Regions from separate parts of the Anoxybacillus sp. UARK-01 genome, predicted to be linked through region 2. Evidence: predicted binding sites of a transcription regulator. Region 2 holds the regulator's gene; the other holds the start of a gene.
The links. Region 2 encodes CtsR, which represses protease genes until heat stress. Its sites were predicted from a motif close to ATGGTCAATAAAGGTCAAACA; they were not measured.
Positions count from the first base shown of each region.

Region 1: the regulator CtsR is predicted to act here: its motif matches at 8,571-8,591, upstream of clpB (ATP-dependent chaperone ClpB).

Region 1 is NZ_NASY01000031.1:189,794-202,478, forward strand. It holds gene argJ (bifunctional ornithine acetyltransferase/N-acetylglutamate synthase) at 1-873, shown strand, start outside; gene argB (acetylglutamate kinase) at 893-1,666, shown strand; partial or broken gene B6A27_RS05400 (acetylornithine transaminase) at 1,666-2,823, shown strand; gene B6A27_RS05405 (carbamoyl phosphate synthase small subunit) at 2,899-3,966, shown strand; gene B6A27_RS05410 (carbamoyl-phosphate synthase (glutamine-hydrolyzing) large subunit) at 3,959-7,084, shown strand; gene argF (ornithine carbamoyltransferase) at 7,081-8,028, shown strand; gene B6A27_RS05420 (YjzC family protein) at 8,144-8,323, shown strand; gene clpB (ATP-dependent chaperone ClpB) at 8,605-11,211, shown strand; gene B6A27_RS05430 (YjzD family protein) at 11,453-11,644, opposite strand; gene B6A27_RS05435 (alpha/beta fold hydrolase) at 11,963-12,685, shown strand, end outside.
Region 2 is NZ_NASY01000046.1:1,516-14,200, forward strand. It holds gene B6A27_RS11695 (CtsR family transcriptional regulator) at 1,070-1,531, shown strand; gene mcsA (protein-arginine kinase activator protein McsA) at 1,547-2,092, shown strand; gene mcsB (protein-arginine kinase McsB) at 2,095-3,195, shown strand; gene clpC (ATP-dependent protease ATP-binding subunit ClpC) at 3,182-5,614, shown strand; gene radA (DNA repair protein RadA) at 5,697-7,082, shown strand; gene B6A27_RS11720 (PIN/TRAM domain-containing protein) at 7,193-8,287, shown strand; gene ispD (2-C-methyl-D-erythritol 4-phosphate cytidylyltransferase) at 8,312-8,998, shown strand; gene ispF (2-C-methyl-D-erythritol 2,4-cyclodiphosphate synthase) at 9,003-9,479, shown strand; gene gltX (glutamate--tRNA ligase) at 9,549-11,009, shown strand; T-box leader at 11,051-11,279, shown strand; gene cysE (serine O-acetyltransferase) at 11,345-12,010, shown strand; gene cysS (cysteine--tRNA ligase) at 11,991-12,685, shown strand, end outside.

The DNA of each region.
Region 1 (12,685 bases), on a different contig from region 2:
GCTTCTACGGGAGTCATTGGAGAGTTTTTGCCGATGGAAAAAATTCGCGAAGGCATAAAAAAATTGCAGCCGAGCGTTACAGAGGAAAGCGCACACGCGTTTCAAACCGCCATTTTGACGACCGATACAGTCATGAAGCAAGCCTGTTATCAAACGACGATTGAGGGGAAAACCGTGACAATCGGAGGGGCTGCCAAAGGATCAGGAATGATTCATCCTAATATGGCGACGATGCTCGCTTTTATTACAACAGATGCTAATATTTCCTCGCCCGTTTTGCAGGAGGCGCTTCGTTCCATTACTGATCTATCGTTTAATCAGATCACGGTCGATGGCGATACGTCTACAAATGATATGGTGGTCGTCATGGCGAGCGGCCTTGCTGAAACAACCGAATTAACGCCGCGCCATCCAGAATGGAATAAATTTTACGATGCATTAAAGAAAACATGCGAGGATTTGGCGAAACAAATTGCCAAAGATGGAGAAGGAGCGACCAAGCTGATTGAGGTTCGCGTATCAGGGGCTGTGACGGATGACGATGCCAAGCGTATCGCCAAACAAATTGTCGGCTCTAATCTTGTCAAAACGGCGGTTTATGGAGCGGATGCCAATTGGGGAAGAATTATCGGCGCGATCGGTTACGCGGATGCAACCGTCAACCCTGACTGCGTCGATATTACATTAGGGGATATTGTCATGCTAAAAGCAAGCGAACCCCAACCGTTTTCTGAAGAGGAAGCAACGGCTTATTTGCAAAATCATGAAATTATGATTCATGTTGACCTGCATCTTGGAAATGGTACAGGAGTCGCATGGGGATGCGATTTAACTTATGATTACGTGAAAATTAACGCAAGCTATCGCACGTGATGACGGGGGGAAGAGGAAAATGGAGGGAACGATTGTCATTAAATGCGGAGGAAGCGTTCTTAACGAATTATCTTCATCATTTTTTCAAAGCTTGCAAGCGTTGCATGCCCAAGGAAAAAATATTGTCATCGTTCATGGAGGAGGGCCGGAAATTGGGCAAATGTTAAAGCAGCTGGCGATTGAAAGCGAGTTTGTGAATGGGTTGCGGAAAACGACAAAAGAAGGATTGGATGTCGTTGAAATGGTCTTAGCCGGAAAAGTAAATAAACAGCTTGTTTCGCTGCTTTGGCAATACCATTTGCCTGGTGCCGGGGTGTCCGGCGTGGATGGCCGGTTGCTTGAAGCGGCTCCGCTTGATCTTGAACGGCTAGGGTATGTGGGAACCGTCACCCGCGTTAACGCATCATTTTTAGCCCATTTTCTTCGTGTTCGTTATATCCCGGTGATCGCGCCGATCGGATGCGATCAGAACGGACAAAAATATAACATTAACGCCGATACGGCCGCTGGTGCTATCGCCCAAGCATTGCGAGCCCAACAGCTCATTTTTGTGACCGATGTTCCAGGAGTGCTGCACAACGGTTCACTTGTGGAGTATGCAACAGCAGAAGAAATTGAAAAAATGATAGAGGACGGAATTATTTCAGGAGGGATGATCCCGAAGGTCAAAGCGGCGCTAAGCGCTTTGTCGGATTCTCTGCCTGAGGTGATGATTGTAAGCGGGAAGCACTCATTTTATTCAGAAGGAAAACTACATGGAACGAGCATTCAAAAGGAAGCGGGGGTTTGCTAATGGGAGCGTTATTTCCGACGTATAATCGTTGGGATCTATGTGTGGAATCGGCACAAGGAACGACAGTTGTCGCTACAGATGGCAAGCAATATTTAGATTTTGTGGCTGGAATTGCGGTTTGCAATTTAGGGCATCGTCCGCCACAAGTGCAAGAGGCATTGGAAGCTCAGCTAAATAAGGTGTGGCATACTTCTAATTTATTTACAAATCCATTGCAGGAAGAAGTGGCTCAGCTGCTTGCCGGGCACAGCTGCGGGGATTATGTGTTTTTCTGCAATAGCGGTGCGGAAGCAAATGAAGCGGCGTTAAAGCTGGCAAGAAAGTATACAGGACGGGCAAAAGTGATTTCTTTTCAGCAGTCGTTTCATGGCCGGACGTTTGCTACGATGTCGGCAACAGGACAAGAAAAAGTTCATAAGGGCTTTGGACCGCTTTTACCGGAGTTTGTTCACCTTCCGTTTAATGACATAGAGGTGCTGAAAAAGGAAATGAGTGAACAAGTGGCGGCTGTGATGCTGGAAATCGTGCAAGGCGAAGGCGGAGTAAGACAAATCAATGAATCATTTTTACAAAAAACTGTTCAGTTGTGTCGACAATATGGAGCATTGCTGATCGTTGATGAGGTGCAGACGGGAATTGGACGGACCGGGAAGGCGTTTGCCTATCAGCATTTTTCGATTGAACCAGATATTATTACGACAGCCAAGGGATTAGGAAGCGGCTTTCCGGTCGGAGCGATGATTGGCAAGGCCTTTTTGCGAGATGCGTTTACAGCGGGAACTCACGGCTCCACATTTGGCGGAAATCCGTTAGCAATGGCGGCGGCGAAAGCCACCTTGCAAGTGATTTTCCAAGATGATTTTTTACAAAGCGTAGCAGAAAAAGGACATTATTTCTTAGAGCAGCTTCGCACGGCTTTAGCCGGAGTCGGACATGTGTGAGAAGTGCGCGGCCTCGGCTTATTAATAGGAATCGAATGCGAGGCGGATGTGGCAAAGCTGATTCCGCTTATCCATGAAAAAGGATTGCTTGTACTGCCCGCTGGCGCGAATGTGATTCGTTTAGTGCCGCCGCTGATTGTAACGAAAGAAGAACTGGATAGGGCTGTTGCCATCTTGAAAGAAGTGTTGCTAAACGAATATGTGGCTATTTCCTAGGAGCGGAATTTTTTTCATAGTGAATGCATAAAAATTCTCATTTTGTAATAAAAATTCGACAATGAGGTGTCTGCGATGAACGCTTGTTTGCATTTAGCAAATGGAAAGACATTTGCCGGGGTTCTTGAAGTGCCGGGAGAAAACGGGGAAATTCAAGGGGAAGTCGTCTTTTATACAGGAATGACCGGCTATCAGGAAGTGCTGACAGATCCTTCATATAAAAACCAAATCATGGTGTTCACGTATCCACTGATTGGAAATTATGGAATTAATGAAGCCGATTTCGAAAGTAAAAAACCGCATGTGCAGGCGGTGATTGTATATGAGGCAAGTCAGCAAGGATACCATTATGAAGCGAAATATAGTTTAAAAGAATACTTGCAGCAATGGAAGATTCCGCTATTAACCCATGTGGATACGCGGGCGCTGGTAAAAGAGATTCGCAATCAAGGAACGATGATGGGGTGGATTGCTCCAGGAGAATCGGAGATTGGCGCGCTCAAGGAAAATCGCTTTCCTGTTGCAAGTGTATCCACTGAGCAAATGTCCGTATATGGAAACGGCGATACGCATATTGTACTCGTCGATTTTGGCTATAAGAAATCGATAGTGCAATCTCTGGTAACAAGAGGATGCCAAGTAACCGTCGTTCCTTATCATACGCCATTTTCCGCTATTGAAGCATTGCAGCCCGACGGGATCGTTTTATCCAATGGCCCGGGAGATCCGAAGCAACTGGCGGAATATTTGCCGAATATCCGAATGATGATTGACCATTATCCGACGCTTGCGATTTGTTTAGGACACCAGCTCGTCGCATTATCATACGGAGCCAACACAGAGAAGCTCCGCTTTGGACATCGCGGAGCCAACCAGCCCGTTTATGATTTGCAGAAGAAAAAGGTGTTCATGACTTCGCAAAACCATAGTTATGTGGTCAATAAAGAAAGTTTGGCCGCTACGCCGTTTGACATTCGCTTTATCAATGTGAACGACGATTCGGTAGAAGGAATGGTTCACCGATACAAACCGATTTTATCGGTTCAGTATCACCCGGAGGCACATCCCGGACCAAATGATACAGAACATATTTTTGCTGAATTTTTGCAAGCAGTGAACAAAGGAGAGAAAGTATATGCCTAAAGATCCATCACTTCAATCGATTTTAATCATCGGATCTGGACCGATTGTGATTGGTCAAGCGGCGGAGTTTGACTATTCTGGTACGCAAGCATGCATCGCTTTAAAGGAAGAAGGCTATCGCGTCATTCTGGTCAATAACAATCCGGCTACGATTATGACTGACGATGTTCATGCAGATGCTGTTTATTTTGAGCCATTGACAGTCGATTGCTTGGAGAGCATTATCGCGAAAGAACGGCCTGATGGCTTGTTGGCGACCTTTGGAGGACAGACGGGATTAAACTTAGCGTTTCAGCTCCATGAAGCAGGAGTTTTAACGAAATATGGCGTGAGATTGCTTGGAACACCGATTGAAGCGATCCAAAAAGGAGAGGATCGGGAAGCGTTCCGCCAGTTAATGTATGAGTTAAACGAGCCGGTGCCAGAAAGTGAAATTATTACGAATGTAGCGGACGCAGTTGCTTTTGCTGAAAAGATCGGCTTCCCGATCATTATCCGTCCAGCCTATACATTAGGGGGAAGCGGCGGAGGAATTGCGGAAACCATGGAGCAATTTGTATCCCTCGTTGAAAAGGGATTGGCGGAAAGTCCCATTACCCAATGTTTGGTGGAGCGCAGTGTGGCAGGATACAAAGAAATCGAATATGAAGTGATGCGCGACGATACCGATACTTGCATTACAGTTTGCAACATGGAAAACATCGATCCTGTCGGAGTTCATACGGGTGACTCCATTGTTGTGGCCCCATCACAAACCTTAACGGATGAAGAATATCATATGCTGCGCTCATCGGCAGTAAAAATTATTTCAGCGCTCGGAATTATTGGCGGATGCAACATTCAATTCGCGCTCGATCCATTTAGCAAAAATTATTATTTAATCGAGGTGAATCCGCGCGTCAGCCGTTCCTCCGCTTTGGCATCCAAAGCGACCGGATATCCGATTGCGCGCATTGCTGCCAAATTGGCTGTTGGCTATACATTAGCGGAATTACTAAACCCTGTTACGAAAAATACATTTGCCAGCTTTGAACCAGCGCTTGATTATGTTGTTGTCAAATTTCCGCGTTTGCCATTTGACAAATTTCCAAGCGGCGACCGCCGCCTAGGAACGCAAATGAAAGCGACGGGGGAAGTGATGGCGATTGACCGCAATTTGGAGCGCGCCCTGCAAAAGGCTGTCCGTTCATTGGAGGGGGCTAATAACGGATTGTTTTTGTCGGAGATGTCCGCCAAAACGAATGATGAATTAAAAGAGCTATTAATTCATCAAGATGATCGCCGCTTTTTTGCGATTTTAGAATTGTTCAGACGCGGCGAAGGGATCGAAACGATCTATCAGCTAACCAAAATCGACCGCTTTTTTTTAAATAGTTTTTATCAGATTATTATGCTTGAGCAACAAGCGAAAGCTGCCCATTTTGCTCATATTGATGCCGCAATGCTTCGCTTATTGAAAGAAAAAGGCTTTTCTGATGCTTTTTTAGCGAATATTTGGAATGTAAAGGAAGCGGAAATTCGCCGCAAGCGGAAGCAGCTTGGCATTATTCCAGCTTATAAAATGGTAGATACGTGTGCAGCGGAATTTCACTCGGAAACGGATTACTATTATTCCACTTATTTCGGTGTAGATGAACGAAAAGCAAGCGATAAAGAAAAAGTTCTTATTATCGGAGCGGGGCCGATTCGAATCGGCCAAGGAATTGAGTTTGACTACAGCTCCGTTCATAGCGTCTATGCTCTTCAGAAAGAAGGATACGAAACCGTCTTGATTAACAATAATCCGGAAACCGTTAGCACCGATTTTGCAGTGGCGGATCGTCTTTATTTCGAACCGCTCGTGTTAGAAGATGTGCTTAATGTGATTGAAGCAGAACAAATTCAAAAAGTGGTTGTCCAATTCGGGGGACAGACAGCGATTAATCTAGTAAAAGAACTGGAAGAGGCAGGTGTGACCATTTTAGGCGCCTCATACGATGTCATTGACCAGCTGGAGGATCGTGATCGTTTTTATCAGCTTTTAGAGGAATTAGCGATTCCACATGTGCTTGGTGTAATAGCCGAAAATGAAAATGAGTTGGTGGAAAAAGCGGAAAAGATCGGTTATCCGGTGTTGCTTCGTCCGTCATATGTGATCGGCGGCAAAGGCATGTTTATTGTACAAAATGAACAGCAATTGTTGCAGCAAGCGGCCACTTTGACGTATCCCGTACTGATTGATGCGTATTTGGAAGGAAAAGAAGCCGAAGTCGATGTGGTAGCCGATGGAAAGAGCGTACTGATTCCAACCATTATTGAGCATGTTGAAAAAGCGGGCGTTCATTCAGGTGATAGCTATGCGTGGCTGCCAGCACAAACGCTGTCAGAAGATGAAAAAGCCAAGATAAAAACATTTGCTGAAAAAATTGTGCAAAAGCTTCAATTCAAAGGTTTAATGAATATTCAATTTGTCATCGCAAATGGGGAGGTGTATGTGCTGGAAGTCAACCCTCGCGCGAGCCGAACGGTGCCGATTGTCAGCAAGACGACGGGAATTCCACTTGCGCAAATTGCGACAAAATTATTGCTTGGGAAATGCTTAGATGAGGCAAATGATTTTGTGACAAACAGCTTCAGCGATATGCCCTACATTGTTTTGAAATATCCCGTTTTTTCAATGCATAAGCTGCCTGGAGTCGATCCGCTTGTCGGGCCGGAAATGAAATCGACAGGCGAAGGAATTAGCATTGCTCATACAGCAGCGGAGGCAGCCGGCAAAGCGTTCCATTCTTATTTGACAAAAAAAGCAGATGCTTTCGAGGTTTATGTGGATGCAGAAATAGAGCAAATACAAGCGCTCGTAGAAGCAATGAAGAGCAAGCGAATCAAGCTTGTGAGCCACATTCCATTTTCTGAATGGGTAAAGCGAAAAGAAGCATTAGCCTTTTTTAATTTCAAAAACGATCAACAAGCTGCGGAACAACGGATGCTTGCTTTGTCACGGCAGCTGCTGGCCTTTACGGAAGTGGAAACGTGCAAGCTGTTTTTGCAGGCGCTTGATTCTGACGATTTTTCCGTTCTTTCGATTCAGGAATGGCTTAAATTAAAAAAACAAACAGAGGAAGCGGTGATAGGATGAATGCGACAATCCATTCATTAAAAGGAAAGGATTTATTAACATTAATCGATTTTTCTTCTGAGGAGATCCATGATTTACTAACGTTAGCAAGTGAGTTGAAACAAAAGCAGCTGGCAGGTCAAGCCTATACACCATTAACAGGGAAAACATTGGCGATGATTTTCGAAAAGCCATCTACGCGGACGAGAGTATCCTTTGAAGTGGGGATGACACAGTTAGGCGGACATGCGCTTTATTTAAACAGCAATGATTTGCAAATTGGCCGCGGGGAAACCATTGCTGATACGGCAAGAGTATTATCGCAATATGTAGATGCGATTATGATTCGCACATTCGCCCATAGCAAAATCGAAGAGCTTGCACAGTACGCAACGGTGCCCGTTATTAACGGATTGACAGATGACGATCATCCATGTCAAGCACTGGCTGATTTACTAACCATTTATGAAACGAAAAAGCAGCTAAAGGGACTGAAGCTAGTATATGTCGGAGATGGCAATAATGTTGCCCATGGATTAATGATCGCCGCTGCCAAAGTAGGGATGGATTGTACGATTGCATGCCCGGTAGGCTATGAACCGAAAGAACAATATGTCGAGGCTGCAATCGAAGCAGCCAAACAAACAGGATCACAAATTGTCGTGACCCATTCTCCACAAGAAGCGGTGAAACATGCTGATGTCATTTATACGGATGTATGGACGAGCATGGGACAAGAACAGGAAAGCCAGCAGCGGCTGGCAGTGTTTCAGCCGTTTCAAGTCAACGAACAGCTAGTGAAGCAGGCTAAGCCAGATTATATGTTTTTGCATTGTTTGCCTGCTCATCGCGACGAAGAAGTGACAGCTGGCGTCATTGACAGCGACCATTCTTATGTATTTGAGCAAGCGGGAAATCGTCTCCATGTCCAAAAAGCCATTTTGCTATCGTTATTATTATGCTGAAAAACACCGGAGGTTACTCCGGTGTTTTTTGCAAATCATTCCACGATTTGCATGAGTGAATGATAAAAAGCGGGGAGATGATAAGCGTGTACGCTGCTTGAAGGAGGGGATGAGCATGGGCCAAAGACGTCATTTTGGACCAGGGGACAAAGCGCCCAACAATGGTATATATATTGAAATCGGAGAAACAGGAGATAACGTGAAAAATCCTAAAAAAGTGAAGCTCAAAGCGGGAGATACATTCCCAGAAACGTCCAATCATAATCGCCATTGGACTTATATGCGCAAACCATAACGATCGATGCAGCCGTTGATATGGTAGACAAAGCAGATTTTCTCTTTGTCTACCATTATTTTGAGGCGTTACTCATTTCAGTTGTTTCCACTTCAAAATGTCTTAAAAACGCTGGGCAGAGAAAGAAGAGAACCGAACGAAGACGTTACCGTGCAGACGAACGAGACGCTGTGACGCAGGATAATAGACTGAGCCATTCTCACCGTGGGAATGGCTTTTCCTGTGGGACAAGGGTATAATATATATAAAAGTCAAAAAAAGTCAAAAGACAGGTGAATGTCATGGATATGAACAAGCTAACAGAAAAGATGCAGGAGGCGCTGATCTCTGCTCAATCCATCGCCAAAACGTATCATCATCAAATGATGGATATCGATCATCTTTTGTTGGCGTTGTTGGAGCAGGAAGAAGGGCTGGCCAAACGCATGCTCTCTCTTCTACATATCAATATTAACAAAATGGTTGTAGATCTCCGTTCATTTTTAAAAAGAAAACCTGAAGTGATGGGGGCGGAAGAAATTGTCTACATGGCGCCTCGTTTGGAACGGTTGCTCACCAACGCTGAACAGGAAGCAAAACAGATGAAGGATGAGTATACCTCTGTAGAACATTTGCTTTTGGCGTTAACCAATGAAAAAAATGAGATCGGGCAGCTGCTGCAAAAGTACGAATTAAATCGTTCGAGACTTTTACACGTATTAAAAGAAATAAGGGGGAATCAGCGCGTGACAAGTGCAAATCCAGAAGCTACATATGAGGTATTAAAAAAATATGGCCGCGATTTAGTGGAAGAGGCGCGCGCCGGAAAAATTGACCCTGTCATCGGCCGCGACAGTGAAATTCGCCGTGTGATCCGCATTTTATCGCGTAAAACCAAAAATAATCCAGTGCTTATTGGCGAACCGGGAGTGGGAAAAACAGCGATTGTCGAAGGGCTTGCTCAACGGATTGTTCGGAAGGACGTACCGGAAGGCTTAAAAGATAAAATCATTTTTGCTTTAGATATGAGCTCTTTAATCGCAGGAGCGAAATTTCGCGGGGAATTTGAAGAGCGCTTAAAAGCTGTATTAAATGAAATAAAAAAAAGCGAAGGAAAGATCATTTTATTTATTGACGAGTTGCATACGATTGTCGGTGCTGGAAAAGCCGAGGGGGCTATTGATGCAGGAAACATGTTAAAGCCGATGCTCGCTCGCGGGGAATTGCGCTGCATTGGCGCTACCACTTTGGATGAATATCGACAATATATCGAAAAGGACCCGGCTTTAGAGCGACGGTTTCAGCAGGTGCTTGTGGAAGAGCCGAGCGTGGAAGATACGATTTCTATCTTGCGTGGTTTAAAGGAACGGTTTGAGATTCATCACGGCGTGAATATTCATGACCGCGCGCTCGTTACCGCTGCGGTATTATCAGATCGCTATATTTCTGAACGTTTTCTTCCTGATAAAGCCATTGATCTTGTTGATGAAGCGTGCGCCATGATTCGCACAGAAATTGATTCAATGCCATCAGAATTAGATGAGGTGATGCGTCGTGTGATGCAGCTTGAGATTGAAGAAGCAGCGTTGCGCAAGGAAGAGGATGAAGCGAGCCGGGAACGTCTGGAAGCTCTCAAACAGGAGCTGGCCAATTTAAAAGAAAAAGCCAAGAGCATGAAAGCGAAATGGCAACAGGAAAAAGAAGCGATTCAGCAAATACGCGGTGTTCGTGAGGAACTGGAAAGAGCAAAACGAGAGCTAGAAGAGGCTGAAAATGCTTATGATTTAAATAAAGCAGCTGAGCTGCGCCATGGACGCATTCCGGAACTGGAAAAGCAATTAAAGCAACTTGAACAAGATGCGAGCCGAACAGAAAAAGAAGGGCGGCTTTTGCGGGAAGAGGTGACGGAAGAAGAAATTGCCGAAATCGTCTCAAGATGGACCGGCATCCCATTAACGAAGCTAGTAGAAGGGGAACGGGAAAAGCTGTTGCGCTTGCAGGAGCTATTGCATCAACGCGTCATCGGTCAAGACGAAGCGGTAGAGTTGGTGGCAGATGCCGTGTTGCGGGCGCGCGCCGGTATTAAAGATCCGCGCCGACCGATTGGATCCTTTCTATTTCTAGGGCCGACAGGGGTAGGGAAAACGGAGCTGGCCAAGGCGTTGGCGCAAGCGCTTTTTGATAGCGAAGAACAGATGGTTCGGATTGATATGTCGGAGTACATGGAAAAGCACGCGGTATCGCGGCTGATTGGCGCGCCTCCCGGATATGTCGGTTATGAAGAAGGCGGACAGCTGACAGAAGCGGTGCGTCGCAAGCCGTATTCGGTTATTTTGCTTGATGAAGTGGAAAAAGCACATCCGGAAGTGTTTAATATTTTATTACAAGCGCTTGACGACGGCCGCATTACGGACTCACAAGGAAGAACGGTGGACTTTAAAAATACCGTCATTATTTTAACATCGAATATCGGTTCACACACACTACTGGAAGCAGGGCAAGAAAATGGCGAAATTGGCGAAGAAGCTCGCAGTCAAGTGATGCAGCAATTGCGAATGCACTTCCGGCCGGAATTTTTAAATCGCATTGATGATATCGTTCTATTTAAGCCGCTGACGATAAAAGAGTTAAAGGGAATTGTGGACAAGTTTGCGGGAGAACTGGGCACACGCCTTGCGGATCGCCATATTTCTGTAACGCTGTCAGAGCGTGCGAAAGAGTATATCGCGCAAGCAGGTTTTGATCCTGTCTATGGAGCGCGTCCATTAAAGAGATTTATGCAGAAGCGGATTGAAACGCCTCTGGCCAAAGAAATCGTGGCGGGACGGGTGAAGGATTACAGCCGGATTGTCGTGGACTATGAGAACGAGCAAATCGTGATCAAGACGAATGCTGAAAGCGAAATGTAACTATTTTTGACCGCAGAGTAATATGAATGAAAGTTGTATACCATAATTTGGAATCGGTGTCGTCCGTTGAAAGTAAGCGTTCGGTCACGTCAAAGCGTGCCGGCGAAATCGGATATCACCTGCTCAATGGTGGGCAAATGCTCGCGCATCAAATTGTAATGGCAGAGAGTATTGACAAAAGGAGGCTGTCTTTTTAGACAGCCTCCTTTTGTGCAGCGCACTAAGAGCTAGGTTCTGCTTTTTAATGATGGTCATGATGGCCAACAGGATCATTAGGAAGCAAGCTGCCAATGATGATGACAAAAATCGTCATAGCCACTCCTAAAAAAGCGCCTGTTGAAAATTGATAAGAACTTCCTTGCATGGAACTAATGACATATGTAGCCATTTGTGCTAGCAAGAATGTCCAAAAGAGCGTCCAAAAAAATCTCATGATTTTCACCTCAACATTTCTTGCTTTCTTTATCTATCTTATCACAAATCGCTTGCATGGAAAATGTTCTTCTTTTTAGGCTGATACCCTTTCCATCTTTGAAGTGTTCACATATATTTCTAATGTATAGCTATGCTTTGTAGAAGGCAACAAACAGTGGTTTCATTGAGGTATAAGTGATCAGGAGAGGATGATGATTCGCTTTTCTGCGCATAACGATTATTGTTCGAAGGGCGGCAGAAAAGCAATAAAGGTAATCAATTTCTAAATGATATTGATTCATCGACAACACACCTGGGAAAGTAAAGGTGAAATAATATGACGATTCAGCAGCGTTTTTTCCAATTAGATGATCAATGGTGCATCATCCATGTACCGGAGCGCCCAAATGGGTTTGGCGTTCTTCTTCTTGGAGATGTCAATCATTATGTAACAGAAAATGCAAGCTTCTGGACCGAGCACGAAGGAAGACGGCAACTGCTAGATGATCTGCTTCAATATGGATACACCATTTTTTCTTCCCATTTGTACGGGCGGCATTGGGGAAGTGATCAGGCGCTTCGGTTGGCGAAACAACTGATCTACTATGTATTAAAAAGTGAAATTCTTAATCATCGTATTTATCTTTTAGCCGAAGGAATGGGGGCGCTTGCCGCCTTGCGACTGATGGAGGAAATATCTCCACAAATTCGGGCGGTGGCGATGTTTAGTCCATGTCTAAATTTGCGAGCACAACTGGAATACGAAAAGGAAAACAAATTTTTCTACAAACGTCTAGTAAACGATATCGCCGATGCCTATAGAGTAGACAAGACTAAAGTATATGATATGATTCCTTGTTCTTCTCTGACTTTTTCCCATGTGCCGACGAAAATATGGCAGCTATCCGGAGTAACGCCTTATCCTTCTTCCCTTCACTGCCGTAAGTATGCAGAAATAGCAAAAGAAAAAAAGCTGCCTGTGGAAGTTTTGTATCATTTACCGGAAAAACGATATCGGTTTGCCAGAGCCATTCACCAATTCTATGAAAAGTATAATCGA
Region 2 (12,685 bases):
CCTTAAACAAGTGATAAGAGTGGGCATCATCCTTCCCATCATTTGAGAATCATAGGGGCTGCTTCGGAGTGCCATGTTGTCAATCCACACAGCTGAAGGCTGCTTGACACTTAAATGCATAAGCAGTTGAGCATGAGATTCCGGAAACTCTTGCTCTTGAAACCATTGTTTTGTACGAGAAAGCGTCGAAACATGCAGAACGCTGTTAGTCTACAAAGGCGGCGACAATAATCAAACCACTGAAGGACTCACATCAACTCTCGCAACGAATCGAGCGCAAAATACGTTTTTAAAAATAAGCACCTGAGTAATGCCTTTTTAAAATCGGCGGCCTCTCTGTTGTATACGGCGTGCCAAACAAAGAAAGCCGATGGATCTATTGGAAGAATGCATCAAAAGAGATTTCATCTCCTACATGCATGTTCTTTAATCAAATTAGAACGCATAATGTCCACTCTTTGGAGCTTATTGGTCGCTGTATAGGATTTTCAAGGGAGTGAGTGGGTTTTTATATGTCTTTATTCATTTATGATGCGCTTTGCGACATATTCACAATAAAATTGTACATTTCGTTTTTTCGATACGATTGGTTTTCACTGATTAAAATTTGAACCTCTATTCACCCCATATCATATCCTCGAGCATATTAAACGTTAAATCATGTGAATGACCACGTCAAACTCCTCGGTTCCTGTGCTTCTCTCTCATTCAAAAACAGCTTAATTGACATATTCTACGGATTGAATATGCTTTGCTGCACATGCGAAAACTCTAAAAAAGTGCTGGTGTCTGTTTCCATCGTTGAATGGTTTACTGCTTCAAAGATGGATCTTTGAGCATGTGTCATGTTGAGATATGTCCTTGCTTCATAATTATAACTTTTTTCTTGATATAAAGGATTTTTAGCATATGTTATCGAATTAATTCATACTGCTTTTGTTTTAAATTCGGAAAATCGGCAATCATATGATTATCTGCTCTTGTTTGTTGCATTTTTTTTATATCTGCTATATAGTAAAATTAAGGTCAAATATAGTCAAAGTCAACTACCTAAGCAAGGAGGGGTAGGGTGAGAAACATTTCTGATATTATCGAACAATATTTAAAGCAAGTTTTAAATATGAGTGAACAAGAAATTGTTGAGATTAAACGAAGTGAAATCGCCGATAAATTTCAGTGCGTTCCTTCACAGATTAATTATGTCATTAATACACGCTTTACTTTGGAACGAGGCTATATTGTAGAAAGCAAGCGCGGCGGTGGAGGCTATATTCGAATTATAAAAGTGAAAACAAAAAATGAATCGCAATTAATTGATCAGCTATTATCTTTAATTCGTCATCATGTCAGTCAATCGAGTGCAGAGGATATTATTCGCCGACTTGTTGAAGAAAAAGTCATTTCTGAACGAGAGGCAAATATTATGTTGAGCGTAATGGATCGATCTGTTTTATATATTGACTTGCCTCAAAGAGATGAGTTGAGAGCTAGAATGTTAAAAGCCATGTTAATGTCTTTGAAGTATAAATAGAAAGAGGTGAGATCTTTGATATGTCAAGAATGTAAGCAGAGACCGGCCACGATGCATTTTACGAAAATTATCAATGGTGAAAAGACAGAATTTCATCTTTGCGAACATTGTGCTCAAGAGCACGGGGACGTTTTTATGTTTCATGGAAATGCAGGATTCTCTCTGCAAAATTTATTGGCAGGTCTATTAAATTTTGAAGCTCCTACAAAGGGAGCCAAGCAAAATGCATTTCAAAGCATTGAAATTTTGCAATGTGAACGCTGCAACATGACATATAATCAATTCGCCAAAATTGGCCGTTTTGGCTGCTCTCATTGCTATCATACATTCGCTAAACAACTGCAGCCGATATTGAAACGACTTCATAGTGGCAATACTACTCATGCAGGGAAAATTCCAAGACGAATCGGTGGCAGTATTTATATTCGTAAACAAATCGCTCATTTAAAACAAAAACTGCAAGAGCTTATTGCCAGAGAAGAGTTTGAAAAAGCAGCTGAAGTTCGCGATCAAATTCGTTTGCTTGAATCACGTGTAAGTAAACATGGGGAGGAGGGCTGATTGTGTCGCTTGAGAAGTTTTTGAATACAGCAGTAAGCTCTTGGATGAACCAAGAAGGTCCGGACTCAGACATTGTATTGAGCAGTCGGATTCGGCTTGCAAGGAATATTGTAGATTACCAGTTTCCCACTGTTTTTGGCAACGAAGAAGCCCAGCATATCGTACAGCAATTTGAACAGACATTTGCACGCCAATCACATCCTGTAGTTGGTAGATTTGAGCTTTTAAAAATGAATGAGCTCCAAACGATCGAAAAAAGGGTATTGGTTGAAAAACATTTAATTAGTCCACATTTAGCGGAAGATTGCCCATTCGGAGCATGCTTGCTGTCGGAAAATGAAGAGGTAAGCATTATGATTAACGAGGAGGACCATATTCGTATTCAATGTTTATTTCCAGGACTGCAACTGACAGAAGCTTTAGAGATGGCCAATGCGCTGGATGATTGGATTGAAATGCATGTCAATTACGCATTTGATGAAAAGAAAGGTTATTTAACAAGCTGTCCTACAAATGTAGGAACAGGATTAAGAGCATCGGTAATGATGCATTTACCGGCTCTGACTCTAACACAGCAAATGAACCAAATCATTCCAGCCATTAGCCAACTAGGATTAGTGGTAAGAGGAACGTATGGAGAAGGAAGTGAGGCCTTAGGGAATATATTCCAAATATCAAATCAAATTACGCTTGGCAAATCAGAAGAAGATATTGTGGAGGATTTAAAAAGTGTTGTTCAACAATTAATTGCTCAGGAAAGAATGGCAAGAGAGGCATTAGTCAAAACTTTAAACATACAATTAGAAGACAGAGTCTTTCGCTCCTATGGCATCTTGACCAATTGCCGTGTTATCGAATCGAAGGAAGCGGCCCAATGTTTATCGGATGTACGTTTGGGAATTGATTTAGGGTATATTAAAAACATTTCTCGGAGCATTCTAAATGAGCTGATGATTTTAATGCAGCCGGGATTCTTGCAGCAATATGCTGGCGGAGCATTAAGACCTAATGAACGGGATGTTCTTCGAGCTACTTTGATTCGAGAACGTTTAAAAATGGAAGAACGAAAAGCAATGGAGGGTGATGAAAATGATGTTCGGTAGATTCACAGAACGGGCGCAAAAAGTGTTGGCTTTAGCTCAAGAAGAAGCGGTACGTCTTGGTCACAATAACATTGGCACGGAGCATATTTTGCTTGGATTGATTCGCGAGGGGGAAGGGATTGCCGCTAAAGCTTTAATTGCTTTGGGGTTAGGACCAGAAAAGATTCAGAAGGAAGTAGAGGCATTGATTGGTCGAGGACATGAGGTGTCGCAAACGATTCATTATACGCCACGTGCCAAAAAAGTGATTGAGCTTTCTATGGATGAAGCCAGAAAGCTTGGACATTCGTATGTAGGTACAGAGCATATTTTGCTTGGCTTAATTCGTGAAGGAGAGGGAGTCGCCGCTCGTGTTCTCAATAATTTAGGAGTAAGCTTGAATAAAGCACGTCAACAAGTGTTACAACTATTGGGAAGCAATGAGTCTGTTTCCGGACACCAAGGCAGTGCTTCCCATGTGAGTACACCGACGTTAGACAGTCTTGCTCGCGATTTAACAGCCATTGCTCGCGAAGGCAGCTTAGATCCTGTCATTGGAAGAAGTAAAGAGATTCAACGTGTAATTGAAGTATTAAGCCGACGCACGAAAAACAACCCGGTATTAATCGGTGAACCCGGTGTAGGTAAAACAGCGATTGCAGAAGGATTGGCGCAGCAAATTGTCAATAATGAAGTTCCTGAAACGTTACGAGACAAGCGAGTCATGACGTTAGACATGGGGACAGTTGTTGCCGGAACCAAATATCGCGGTGAATTTGAAGACCGCTTGAAAAAAGTTATGGATGAAATTCGTCAAGCAGGAAATATTATTTTATTTATTGATGAGCTGCATACGCTCATCGGCGCAGGGGGAGCGGAAGGAGCTATTGATGCTTCAAACATTTTAAAACCTTCATTAGCTCGTGGTGAATTGCAGTGTATCGGTGCTACAACGTTAGATGAATACCGGAAATATATAGAGAAGGATGCTGCGCTAGAACGCCGTTTCCAGCCAATTTATGTTGATGAACCGACTGTTGAAGAGTCCATTCAAATTTTAAAAGGGTTACGTGACCGATATGAAGCGCATCATCGTGTCTCGATTTCTGATGAAGCAATTATTCAAGCAGTGAAGCTATCAGATCGATATATTACAGATCGCTTTCTCCCAGATAAAGCCATTGATTTAATTGATGAGGCATGCTCAAAAGTGCGTCTTCGTTCTTTTACCGCTCCGCCTAATTTAAAAGAGTTGGAACAAAAGTTAGAAGAGGTTCGTAAAGAAAAAGACGCTGCTGTTCAGAGTCAGGAATTTGAAAAAGCTGCTTCATTGCGCGATACGGAACAACGTTTGCGTGAGGAATTAGAAGAAACAAAACGCGCTTGGAAAGAAAAGCAAGGTCAGGAAAATTCGGAAGTAACAGTAGAGGATATTGCTTTGGTTGTATCTAGCTGGACAGGAATACCTGTATCGAAATTGGCGCAAACAGAAACAGAACGGTTGTTAAAGCTTGAAGAAATTTTGCATTCGCGAGTGATTGGACAGGAAGAAGCAGTGAAAGCAGTGGCGAAGGCGGTCCGACGCGCCCGTGCAGGATTAAAGGATCCAAAGCGTCCAATCGGTTCATTTATCTTCCTTGGACCAACTGGGGTAGGAAAAACAGAGTTAGCACGAGCATTGGCAGAAGCGATGTTTGGAGATGAGGATGCGTTGATTCGCATCGATATGTCTGAGTATATGGAGAAGCATTCTACTTCTCGACTTGTTGGTTCTCCTCCTGGATATGTCGGATATGAAGAAGGAGGACAATTGACAGAAAAAGTTCGCCGTAAACCATACTCGGTCGTTTTATTGGATGAGATGGAAAAAGCACATCCAGATGTATTTAATATTCTTCTGCAGGTATTAGAAGACGGACGTTTAACAGATTCAAAAGGAAGAACGGTTGATTTCCGCAATACGATTGTGATTATGACATCCAATGTGGGAGCTGATGCCCTGAAACGAAATAAGTATGTAGGCTTTAATGTTCAAGATGAAAGCCAGAAATATAAAGACATGAAGGGTAAAGTCATGGATGAATTGAAAAAAGCGTTCCGTCCAGAGTTTTTGAATCGTATTGACGAAATTATTGTATTCCACTCATTAGAAAAACAACATTTAGCAAAAATTGTTCATCTTATGGCCGATCAGCTTGTAAAACGTTTAACAGAGCAAGATATTGAATTAGAATTGACGGAAGAAACGATTGCAAAAATTGCTGAAGAAGGACATGACCCAGAATATGGTGCTCGTCCATTGCGCCGAGCTTTACAAAAACACATTGAAGACCGCTTATCTGAAGAGCTGTTGAAAGGAACGATCACAAAAGGGCAAAAAGTCATTGTAGATGTCAAAGACGGAGAATTTGTAGTTTTATCAGAACAAACCGTTCAGTAAAAGGTGGCAGCAAGGTATGCGGCAGAAGTAGATTGGCGCATACCTTCTTTTTGCATTTGCGAATAGAGAGGAATTAGCTGTTATGAAAAAGAAAACGAAATTTGTATGTCAAGAATGCGGATATGAATCAGCCAAATGGATGGGAAAGTGTCCAGGTTGTCAGACGTGGAACTCTATGATTGAGGAAATTGAGAAAGGAAAACCAGCAGCAAGGGGAGTATTTGTTCATACTGCTCCTTCTTCTATATCCAAGCCAGTGTCGATTACAACCGTAGCAACAGCACAGGAGCCAAGAATGGTAACGGATCTTGCGGAGTTTAATCGCGTGTTAGGTGGCGGAATCGTTAAAGGTTCTCTCGTTCTTATCGGCGGTGATCCTGGTATCGGAAAATCAACCATTCTTTTGCAGGTGTCTGCACAATTGGCGTTGAATCAATATAAGGTGCTATATATTTCCGGGGAAGAATCAGTCAAGCAAACGAAGCTGCGTGCTGACCGTTTGGGCATTTCCGCTAATGAGCTGTATGTATTATCAGAAACAGACTTGGAATATATTCATCAAGCGATTGAAGAAATTCAACCTGACTTTGTAGTAATTGATTCCATTCAAACGATCTATCGAGCCGAGATTACATCAGCTCCCGGCAGCGTTTCTCAAGTCAGGGAGTGTACAGGGGAATTGATGCGAATCGCTAAAACAAAAGGAATTGCGATTTTTATTGTCGGCCATGTAACAAAGGAAGGCTCCATTGCTGGACCGAGAATTTTAGAGCATATGGTAGATACAGTTTTGTATTTTGAAGGTGAGCGCCATCATACGTACCGAATTTTACGAGCAGTGAAGAATCGATTTGGATCGACTAATGAGATTGGTATTTTTGAAATGAGAGAAACGGGGCTGCTAGAGGTTGAAAACCCTTCAGAGGTATTCTTGGAAGAACGATCAAGCGGAGTGGCAGGATCAACGGTAGTAGCGTCAATGGAGGGCACAAGACCCGTGCTCGTGGAAATTCAAGCGTTAATTTCCCCAACAAGCTTTGGCAATCCAAGAAGAATGGCGACGGGAATTGACCATAACCGCGTATCATTGCTGATGGCTGTACTAGAAAAAAGAGTTGGGTTGCTTCTGCAAAACCAAGACGCTTATTTAAAAGTAGCCGGGGGAGTCAAATTAGATGAACCAGCTATTGATTTAGCCATCGCTGTAAGCATTGCTTCCAGCTTTCGCGATCTGCCGACGAATCCATCAGATGTCATCATCGGAGAGGTGGGGCTGACAGGAGAAGTACGTCGAGTCTCTCGTATCGAGCAGCGAGTTCAAGAAGCAGTAAAGCTTGGATTTCATCGTATTATTATTCCAAAAAATAATTTGGGAGGATGGCTGGCGCCAAAAGGAGTGGAAATTATCGGGGTGTCTCATGTCGCTGAAGCGTTGGAATACACGTTAGGAGACAGAAAATCTGTATGAATAAACGTTACAAACATGTATCAAATTTTTAAAAAAGATTAAAAACTGTGTTATCATTGGTTTCAAACATTGGAAACTGTTTATAATGTAGTTGAGGAGGTGAAAGTATGATGTTAAAGAGAGTAGTCCAATTATTTTTCTTAGTCGTCGGAGGGACCTTAGGAATTATTTTTCTTCCGAATATATTTCGACTGCTGAATATCCATCATCTTTCATTTTTTAACAATCCATATATGCTGGCGATTTTGGGAGCACTTATTTTCTTTATCATGACTTTTTGGCTAGTTGATTATGTAGTGGGTTTAATTCACTGGATTGAAGAATCTCTGGTAAAAGCACCTGTCACAGATATTTTGTTTGGAAGCTTAGGGTTAATTTTTGGATTGTTTGTTGCATTTTTAGTGGTGATGCCGCTTAAAGCATTTCAATTTCAAGTCGTTAATACCGTGCTGCCAGTTTTTTTAACGATTTTGCTTGGTTATTTAGGGTTTCAGGTAGGATTTAAGAAACGCCATGAGTTGATGAATTTATTTTCCATTTCTAGTCGCATGTCTAAGAAAAAAGGAACAGAAGAAGAAAGCGACAAGCAAAAAAACAGTACTTTAAAAATTCTTGATACAAGCGTGATTATTGACGGACGAATTGCTGATATTTGCCAAACAGGATTTTTAGAGGGAACGATTGTTATTCCTCGTTTTGTTCTAGAAGAATTACAGCATATTGCTGATTCCTCAGATGTACTGAAGCGAAATCGCGGCCGCCGCGGGCTTGATATTTTGAATCGCATTCAAAAAGAATTGGAAATGAAAGTAGAGATTTATGAAGGTGATTTTGATGACATTCAGGAAGTGGACAGCAAGCTAGTGAAATTAGCGAAATTAACATCAGGAGTGGTCGTGACGAACGATTTCAATTTAAATAAAGTCTGTGAACTGCAAAATGTGAGAGTCCTGAATATAAACGACTTGGCCAATGCAGTTAAACCGGTTGTTTTACCGGGAGAAGAATTGAATGTACAAGTCATTAAGGACGGAAAAGAGCATAACCAGGGCGTTGCCTATTTAGATGACGGAACGATGATTGTTGTCGAAGATGGCAGAGATTATATAGGCAAACGGGTTGACGTCTTAGTCACTAGTGTGTTACAAACTTCAGCAGGGAGAATGATTTTTGCGAAGCTCAAGCTTCTCCAAAAGGCATTATAAGTGTAGACTAGGAGAATAAGTCATATGTTATATCAAGTAGTCATTCCGGCAGCAGGACAGGGAAAGCGAATGAAGGCTGGCATGAACAAACTGCTGATTGAATTGCAGCATCAGCCTGTCATTATACACACGTTAAAGGTGTTTGAACAAGATGACGATTGTCGCGGAATTATTATGGTAGTAAACGAAGCGGAAAGACCGCTGTTTGTTGAGCTACTGAAAAAGTTCGGGATCAAAAAAGTGATCTCGATCGTCAGTGGTGGCATCGAACGGCAACATAGCGTCTACAATGGGTTGCAGGCAGTTAAAGAAGGTGAGATTGTCCTCATTCATGATGGTGCCCGCCCGTTTATTAGGCTAGAAAAAATACACGAATTAGTGAAGGAAGCGCAAGAGCATGGTGCGGCAATTCCCGCTGTACCTATGAAAGACACCGTTAAAAAAGTTAGGAATGGAATGGCTGAGGAAACGGTGGAGCGCTCTAGCTTGTGGGCTGTACAGACTCCACAAGCTTTTCGTGTTTCCCTTGTTTTAGAAGCGCATAAACGGGCACAGGAAGAAGGGTATATCGGAACAGATGATGCCAGTCTTGTTGAACGGATGGGAAAAAAAGTGAAAATTGTGGAGGGAGATTATCGAAATATTAAATTAACAACGCCAGATGACTTACTATTTGCGGAAGCGATTTTATCATTAAAGGAAGCAAGGTGAATATATGTTTCGGATAGGGCAAGGATTTGACGTTCATCAATTAGTAACAGGCCGCCCTTTAATAATTGGCGGTGTTTGCATTCCTTATGAAAAAGGATTGCTTGGTCACTCAGATGCAGATGTGTTGTTGCATGCTGTGGCAGACGCGTGCTTAGGAGCCATTGGTGCTGGCGATATTGGGACGCATTTTCCAGATACGGATCAACAATATAAAGATGCCGACTCCGCGCGATTGCTACAGCAAGTTTGGAACCTCGTTAAGAAAGAGGGGTATAAGCTTGCCAATCTAGACTGTACCATTATTGCACAAAAACCGAAAATGGCTCCTTATATTGAACAAATGATAGAGAGAATGGCTGAGTTATTAGAAGCGGAGCGCTCTCAAGTAAATGTGAAGGCGACGACGACAGAAAAACTTGGATTTACTGGGCGTGAAGAAGGCATTGCTGCTCAAGCGGTTGTTTTATTGCAAAGGCAATAATGGCTTAACTTTGTGGTGGTATAATGTTAAAATAACGATACACAGTTAAATGTTGATGGAGGTCTTAACATGTCACAAGAGGTAAGAGTGCGTTATGCGCCGAGTCCGACTGGCCATTTACATATCGGAGGAGCGCGCACAGCTCTATTTAATTATTTGTTTGCTCGCCACCATAATGGGAAATTTATTGTGCGAATCGAAGACACTGATATCGAACGGAATGTGCCCGGCGGAGAGCAGTCTCAATTGGAGAATTTAAAATGGCTCGGCATTGATTACGATGAATCGGTAGACAAAGATGGAGGATATGGACCTTATCGCCAGACAGAGCGTCTTGATATATATCGTCAGTATGCAAATGAGCTATTAGAAAAAGGATATGCCTATAAATGCTTCTGTACGCCCGAAGAATTGGAGCAAGAACGTGAAGCCCAAAAGGCGGCGGGAATTGCAGCACCGCAATATAGTGGCAAATGCCGTCATCTAACGCCTGAACAGGTACAGCAGTTGGAGGCGGAAGGCAAGCCGTATACATTGCGTATAAAAGTACCTGAAGGGAAAGTATACGAGTTTGAAGACATGGTTCGTGGCAAAGTAGTGTTTGAATCAAAAGATATCGGTGACTGGGTCATCGTCAAAGCTAACGGAATTCCGACTTATAACTTTGCGGTGGTCATAGATGATTACTTAATGAAGATTACTCATGTATTTCGCGGCGAAGAACATTTATCGAACACGCCAAAACAGTTGATGATTTATGAGTATTTAGGTTGGGAGCCACCGCGCTACGGTCATATGACATTGATTGTAAATGAGCAGCGCAAAAAGTTATCCAAACGCGATGAATCGATTATTCAATTTGTTTCTCAATATAAAGAGCTTGGCTACCTTCCTGAAGCGATGTTTAACTTTTTTGCTTTATTAGGGTGGTCGCCAGAAGGAGAAGAAGAACTCTTTACGAAGGAAGAGCTCATTCGTATTTTTGATGTATCTCGCCTATCTAAATCTCCTTCGATGTTTGATAAACAGAAGCTGACATGGATGAATAACCAATATATTAAAAAGCTTGATTTAGATCGGCTTGTAGAACTGTCTTTGCCTCACTTAATCAAGGCAGGCTGTTTGCCGGCGCAAATGACCGGAGAGCAGCGGGAATGGGCTCGGCAATTAATTGCTTTATATCAAGAACAGATGAGCTATGGAGCAGAGATTGTAGAATTGTCCAAGCTGTTTTTTAAAGAAGATGTCGAGTATGACGAAGAAGCGCGGGCTGTATTAGTGGAAGAACAAGTTCCAGCCGTATTGAAGGCGTTTTTAGAGGCAGTGAAAAATCTGGAAACATTGGATGCGGAGTCCATTAAAGCCGCTATTAAAGCGGTACAAAAAACAACGGGACAGAAAGGCAAGAAATTATTTATGCCTATCCGTGTAGCTACCACAGGACAAACTCACGGACCGGAGCTGCCGCTCGCGATACAGCTGCTTGGAAAAGAAAAAGTGATTCAACGCTTAGAAAAACTAATTGACTAACATTTTTTCTTTTTTGTAATATGATGATTAACAAATCCATATATAAAGCGTAGATGAGGAGAAGTAAAAAGCATTAACATTACAGAGAGAGTCGCCTTGGCTGGAAGTGATTCATGCTTAATGCTTTTGAAATGCGCCTCGGAGCCTCCTTTCGAAGCAGAGATGCTCTGTAGTAGAATGGAGCGGATTCTCTTCCGTTATAAGAGCTGAGGGAGCCAAGCTTTTCATTTGGCTAAACAGAGTGGAACCGCGCGTCCGAGCGTCTCTGTGTTTGCAAACACAGAGACGCTTTTTATTATTCCGATATTCTGGAAGTCTGAGGAGGAGGGAGAGAGATGTTTAAAATCTTGAAAGAGGACATTGAAGTTGTGTTTGAACAAGATCCGGCAGCAAGAAGCTATTTAGAAGTTATTTTGACTTACTCAGGATTACATGCTATTTGGGCGCATCGCATTGCTCATGCTTTTTATAAACGGAAACTGTACTTTCTTGCAAGGCTGATTTCACAAATTAGTCGCTTTTTTACAGGCATTGAGATTCATCCAGGTGCAAAGATCGGTCGTCGCTTTTTTATCGACCATGGCATGGGTGTTGTGATTGGAGAAACATGTGAAATTGGCGATAATGTAACGGTATATCAAGGAGTGACATTGGGTGGGACAGGAAAAGAAAAAGGAAAGCGCCATCCGACCATTAAAGATAACTGTTTGATTGCAACAGGAGCTAAGGTGCTTGGTTCCATTACAATTGGAGAAAATTCAAAAATAGGAGCAGGATCGGTTGTTTTAAAAGATGTACCCCCGAACTCCACTGTTGTTGGTATTCCAGGGAAAGTCGTGGTGCATAATGGAGTCAGAGTGAACAAAGATTTAAACCATACGGATTTACCGGATCCTATTGCCGATCGTTTAAAAGAGCTAGAGAATCAGGTTGAAAAGCTACAAATGGAAATTCAACAACTTAAAGAAGGGAAGGCACAAAATGAGCATTCAGCTTTATAACACATTGACACGAAAGAAAGAGAAATTTGAACCGATTGAACCAAATAAGGTAAAAATGTATGTCTGTGGTCCAACGGTGTACAACTATATTCATATTGGAAATGCGCGTCCAGCTATTGTATTTGATACCGTCCGCCGCTATTTAGAATTTCGCGGCTATGATGTGCAATATGTTTCGAACTTTACTGATGTTGATGATAAATTGATTAAGGCGGCTAAAGAATTAGGAGAAGATGTTCCAACGATTGCTGAACGTTTTATTGAGGCTTATTTTGCAGATGTATCCGCATTAGGCTGCCGAAAAGCCGATGTTCATCCGCGTGTAACCGAAAATATTGACATTATTATTGAATTTATTGAGCAGCTGATCGAAAAAGGATATGCTTATGAAGTAGATGGGGATGTTTATTATAAAACAAGAGCGTTTGCAGAATACGGAAAACTTTCACATCAATCGGTTGATGAGCTTCGAGCGGGGGCCCGTATTGAAATTGGAGAAAAGAAAAAAGATCCGCTTGATTTTGCTTTATGGAAAGCAGCGAAAGAGGGCGAAATCGCTTGGGATAGCCCTTGGGGAAAAGGACGGCCGGGCTGGCATATCGAATGCTCAGCGATGGCGCACAAATATTTAGGAGATACTATCGATATTCATGCAGGTGGCCAAGATTTAACATT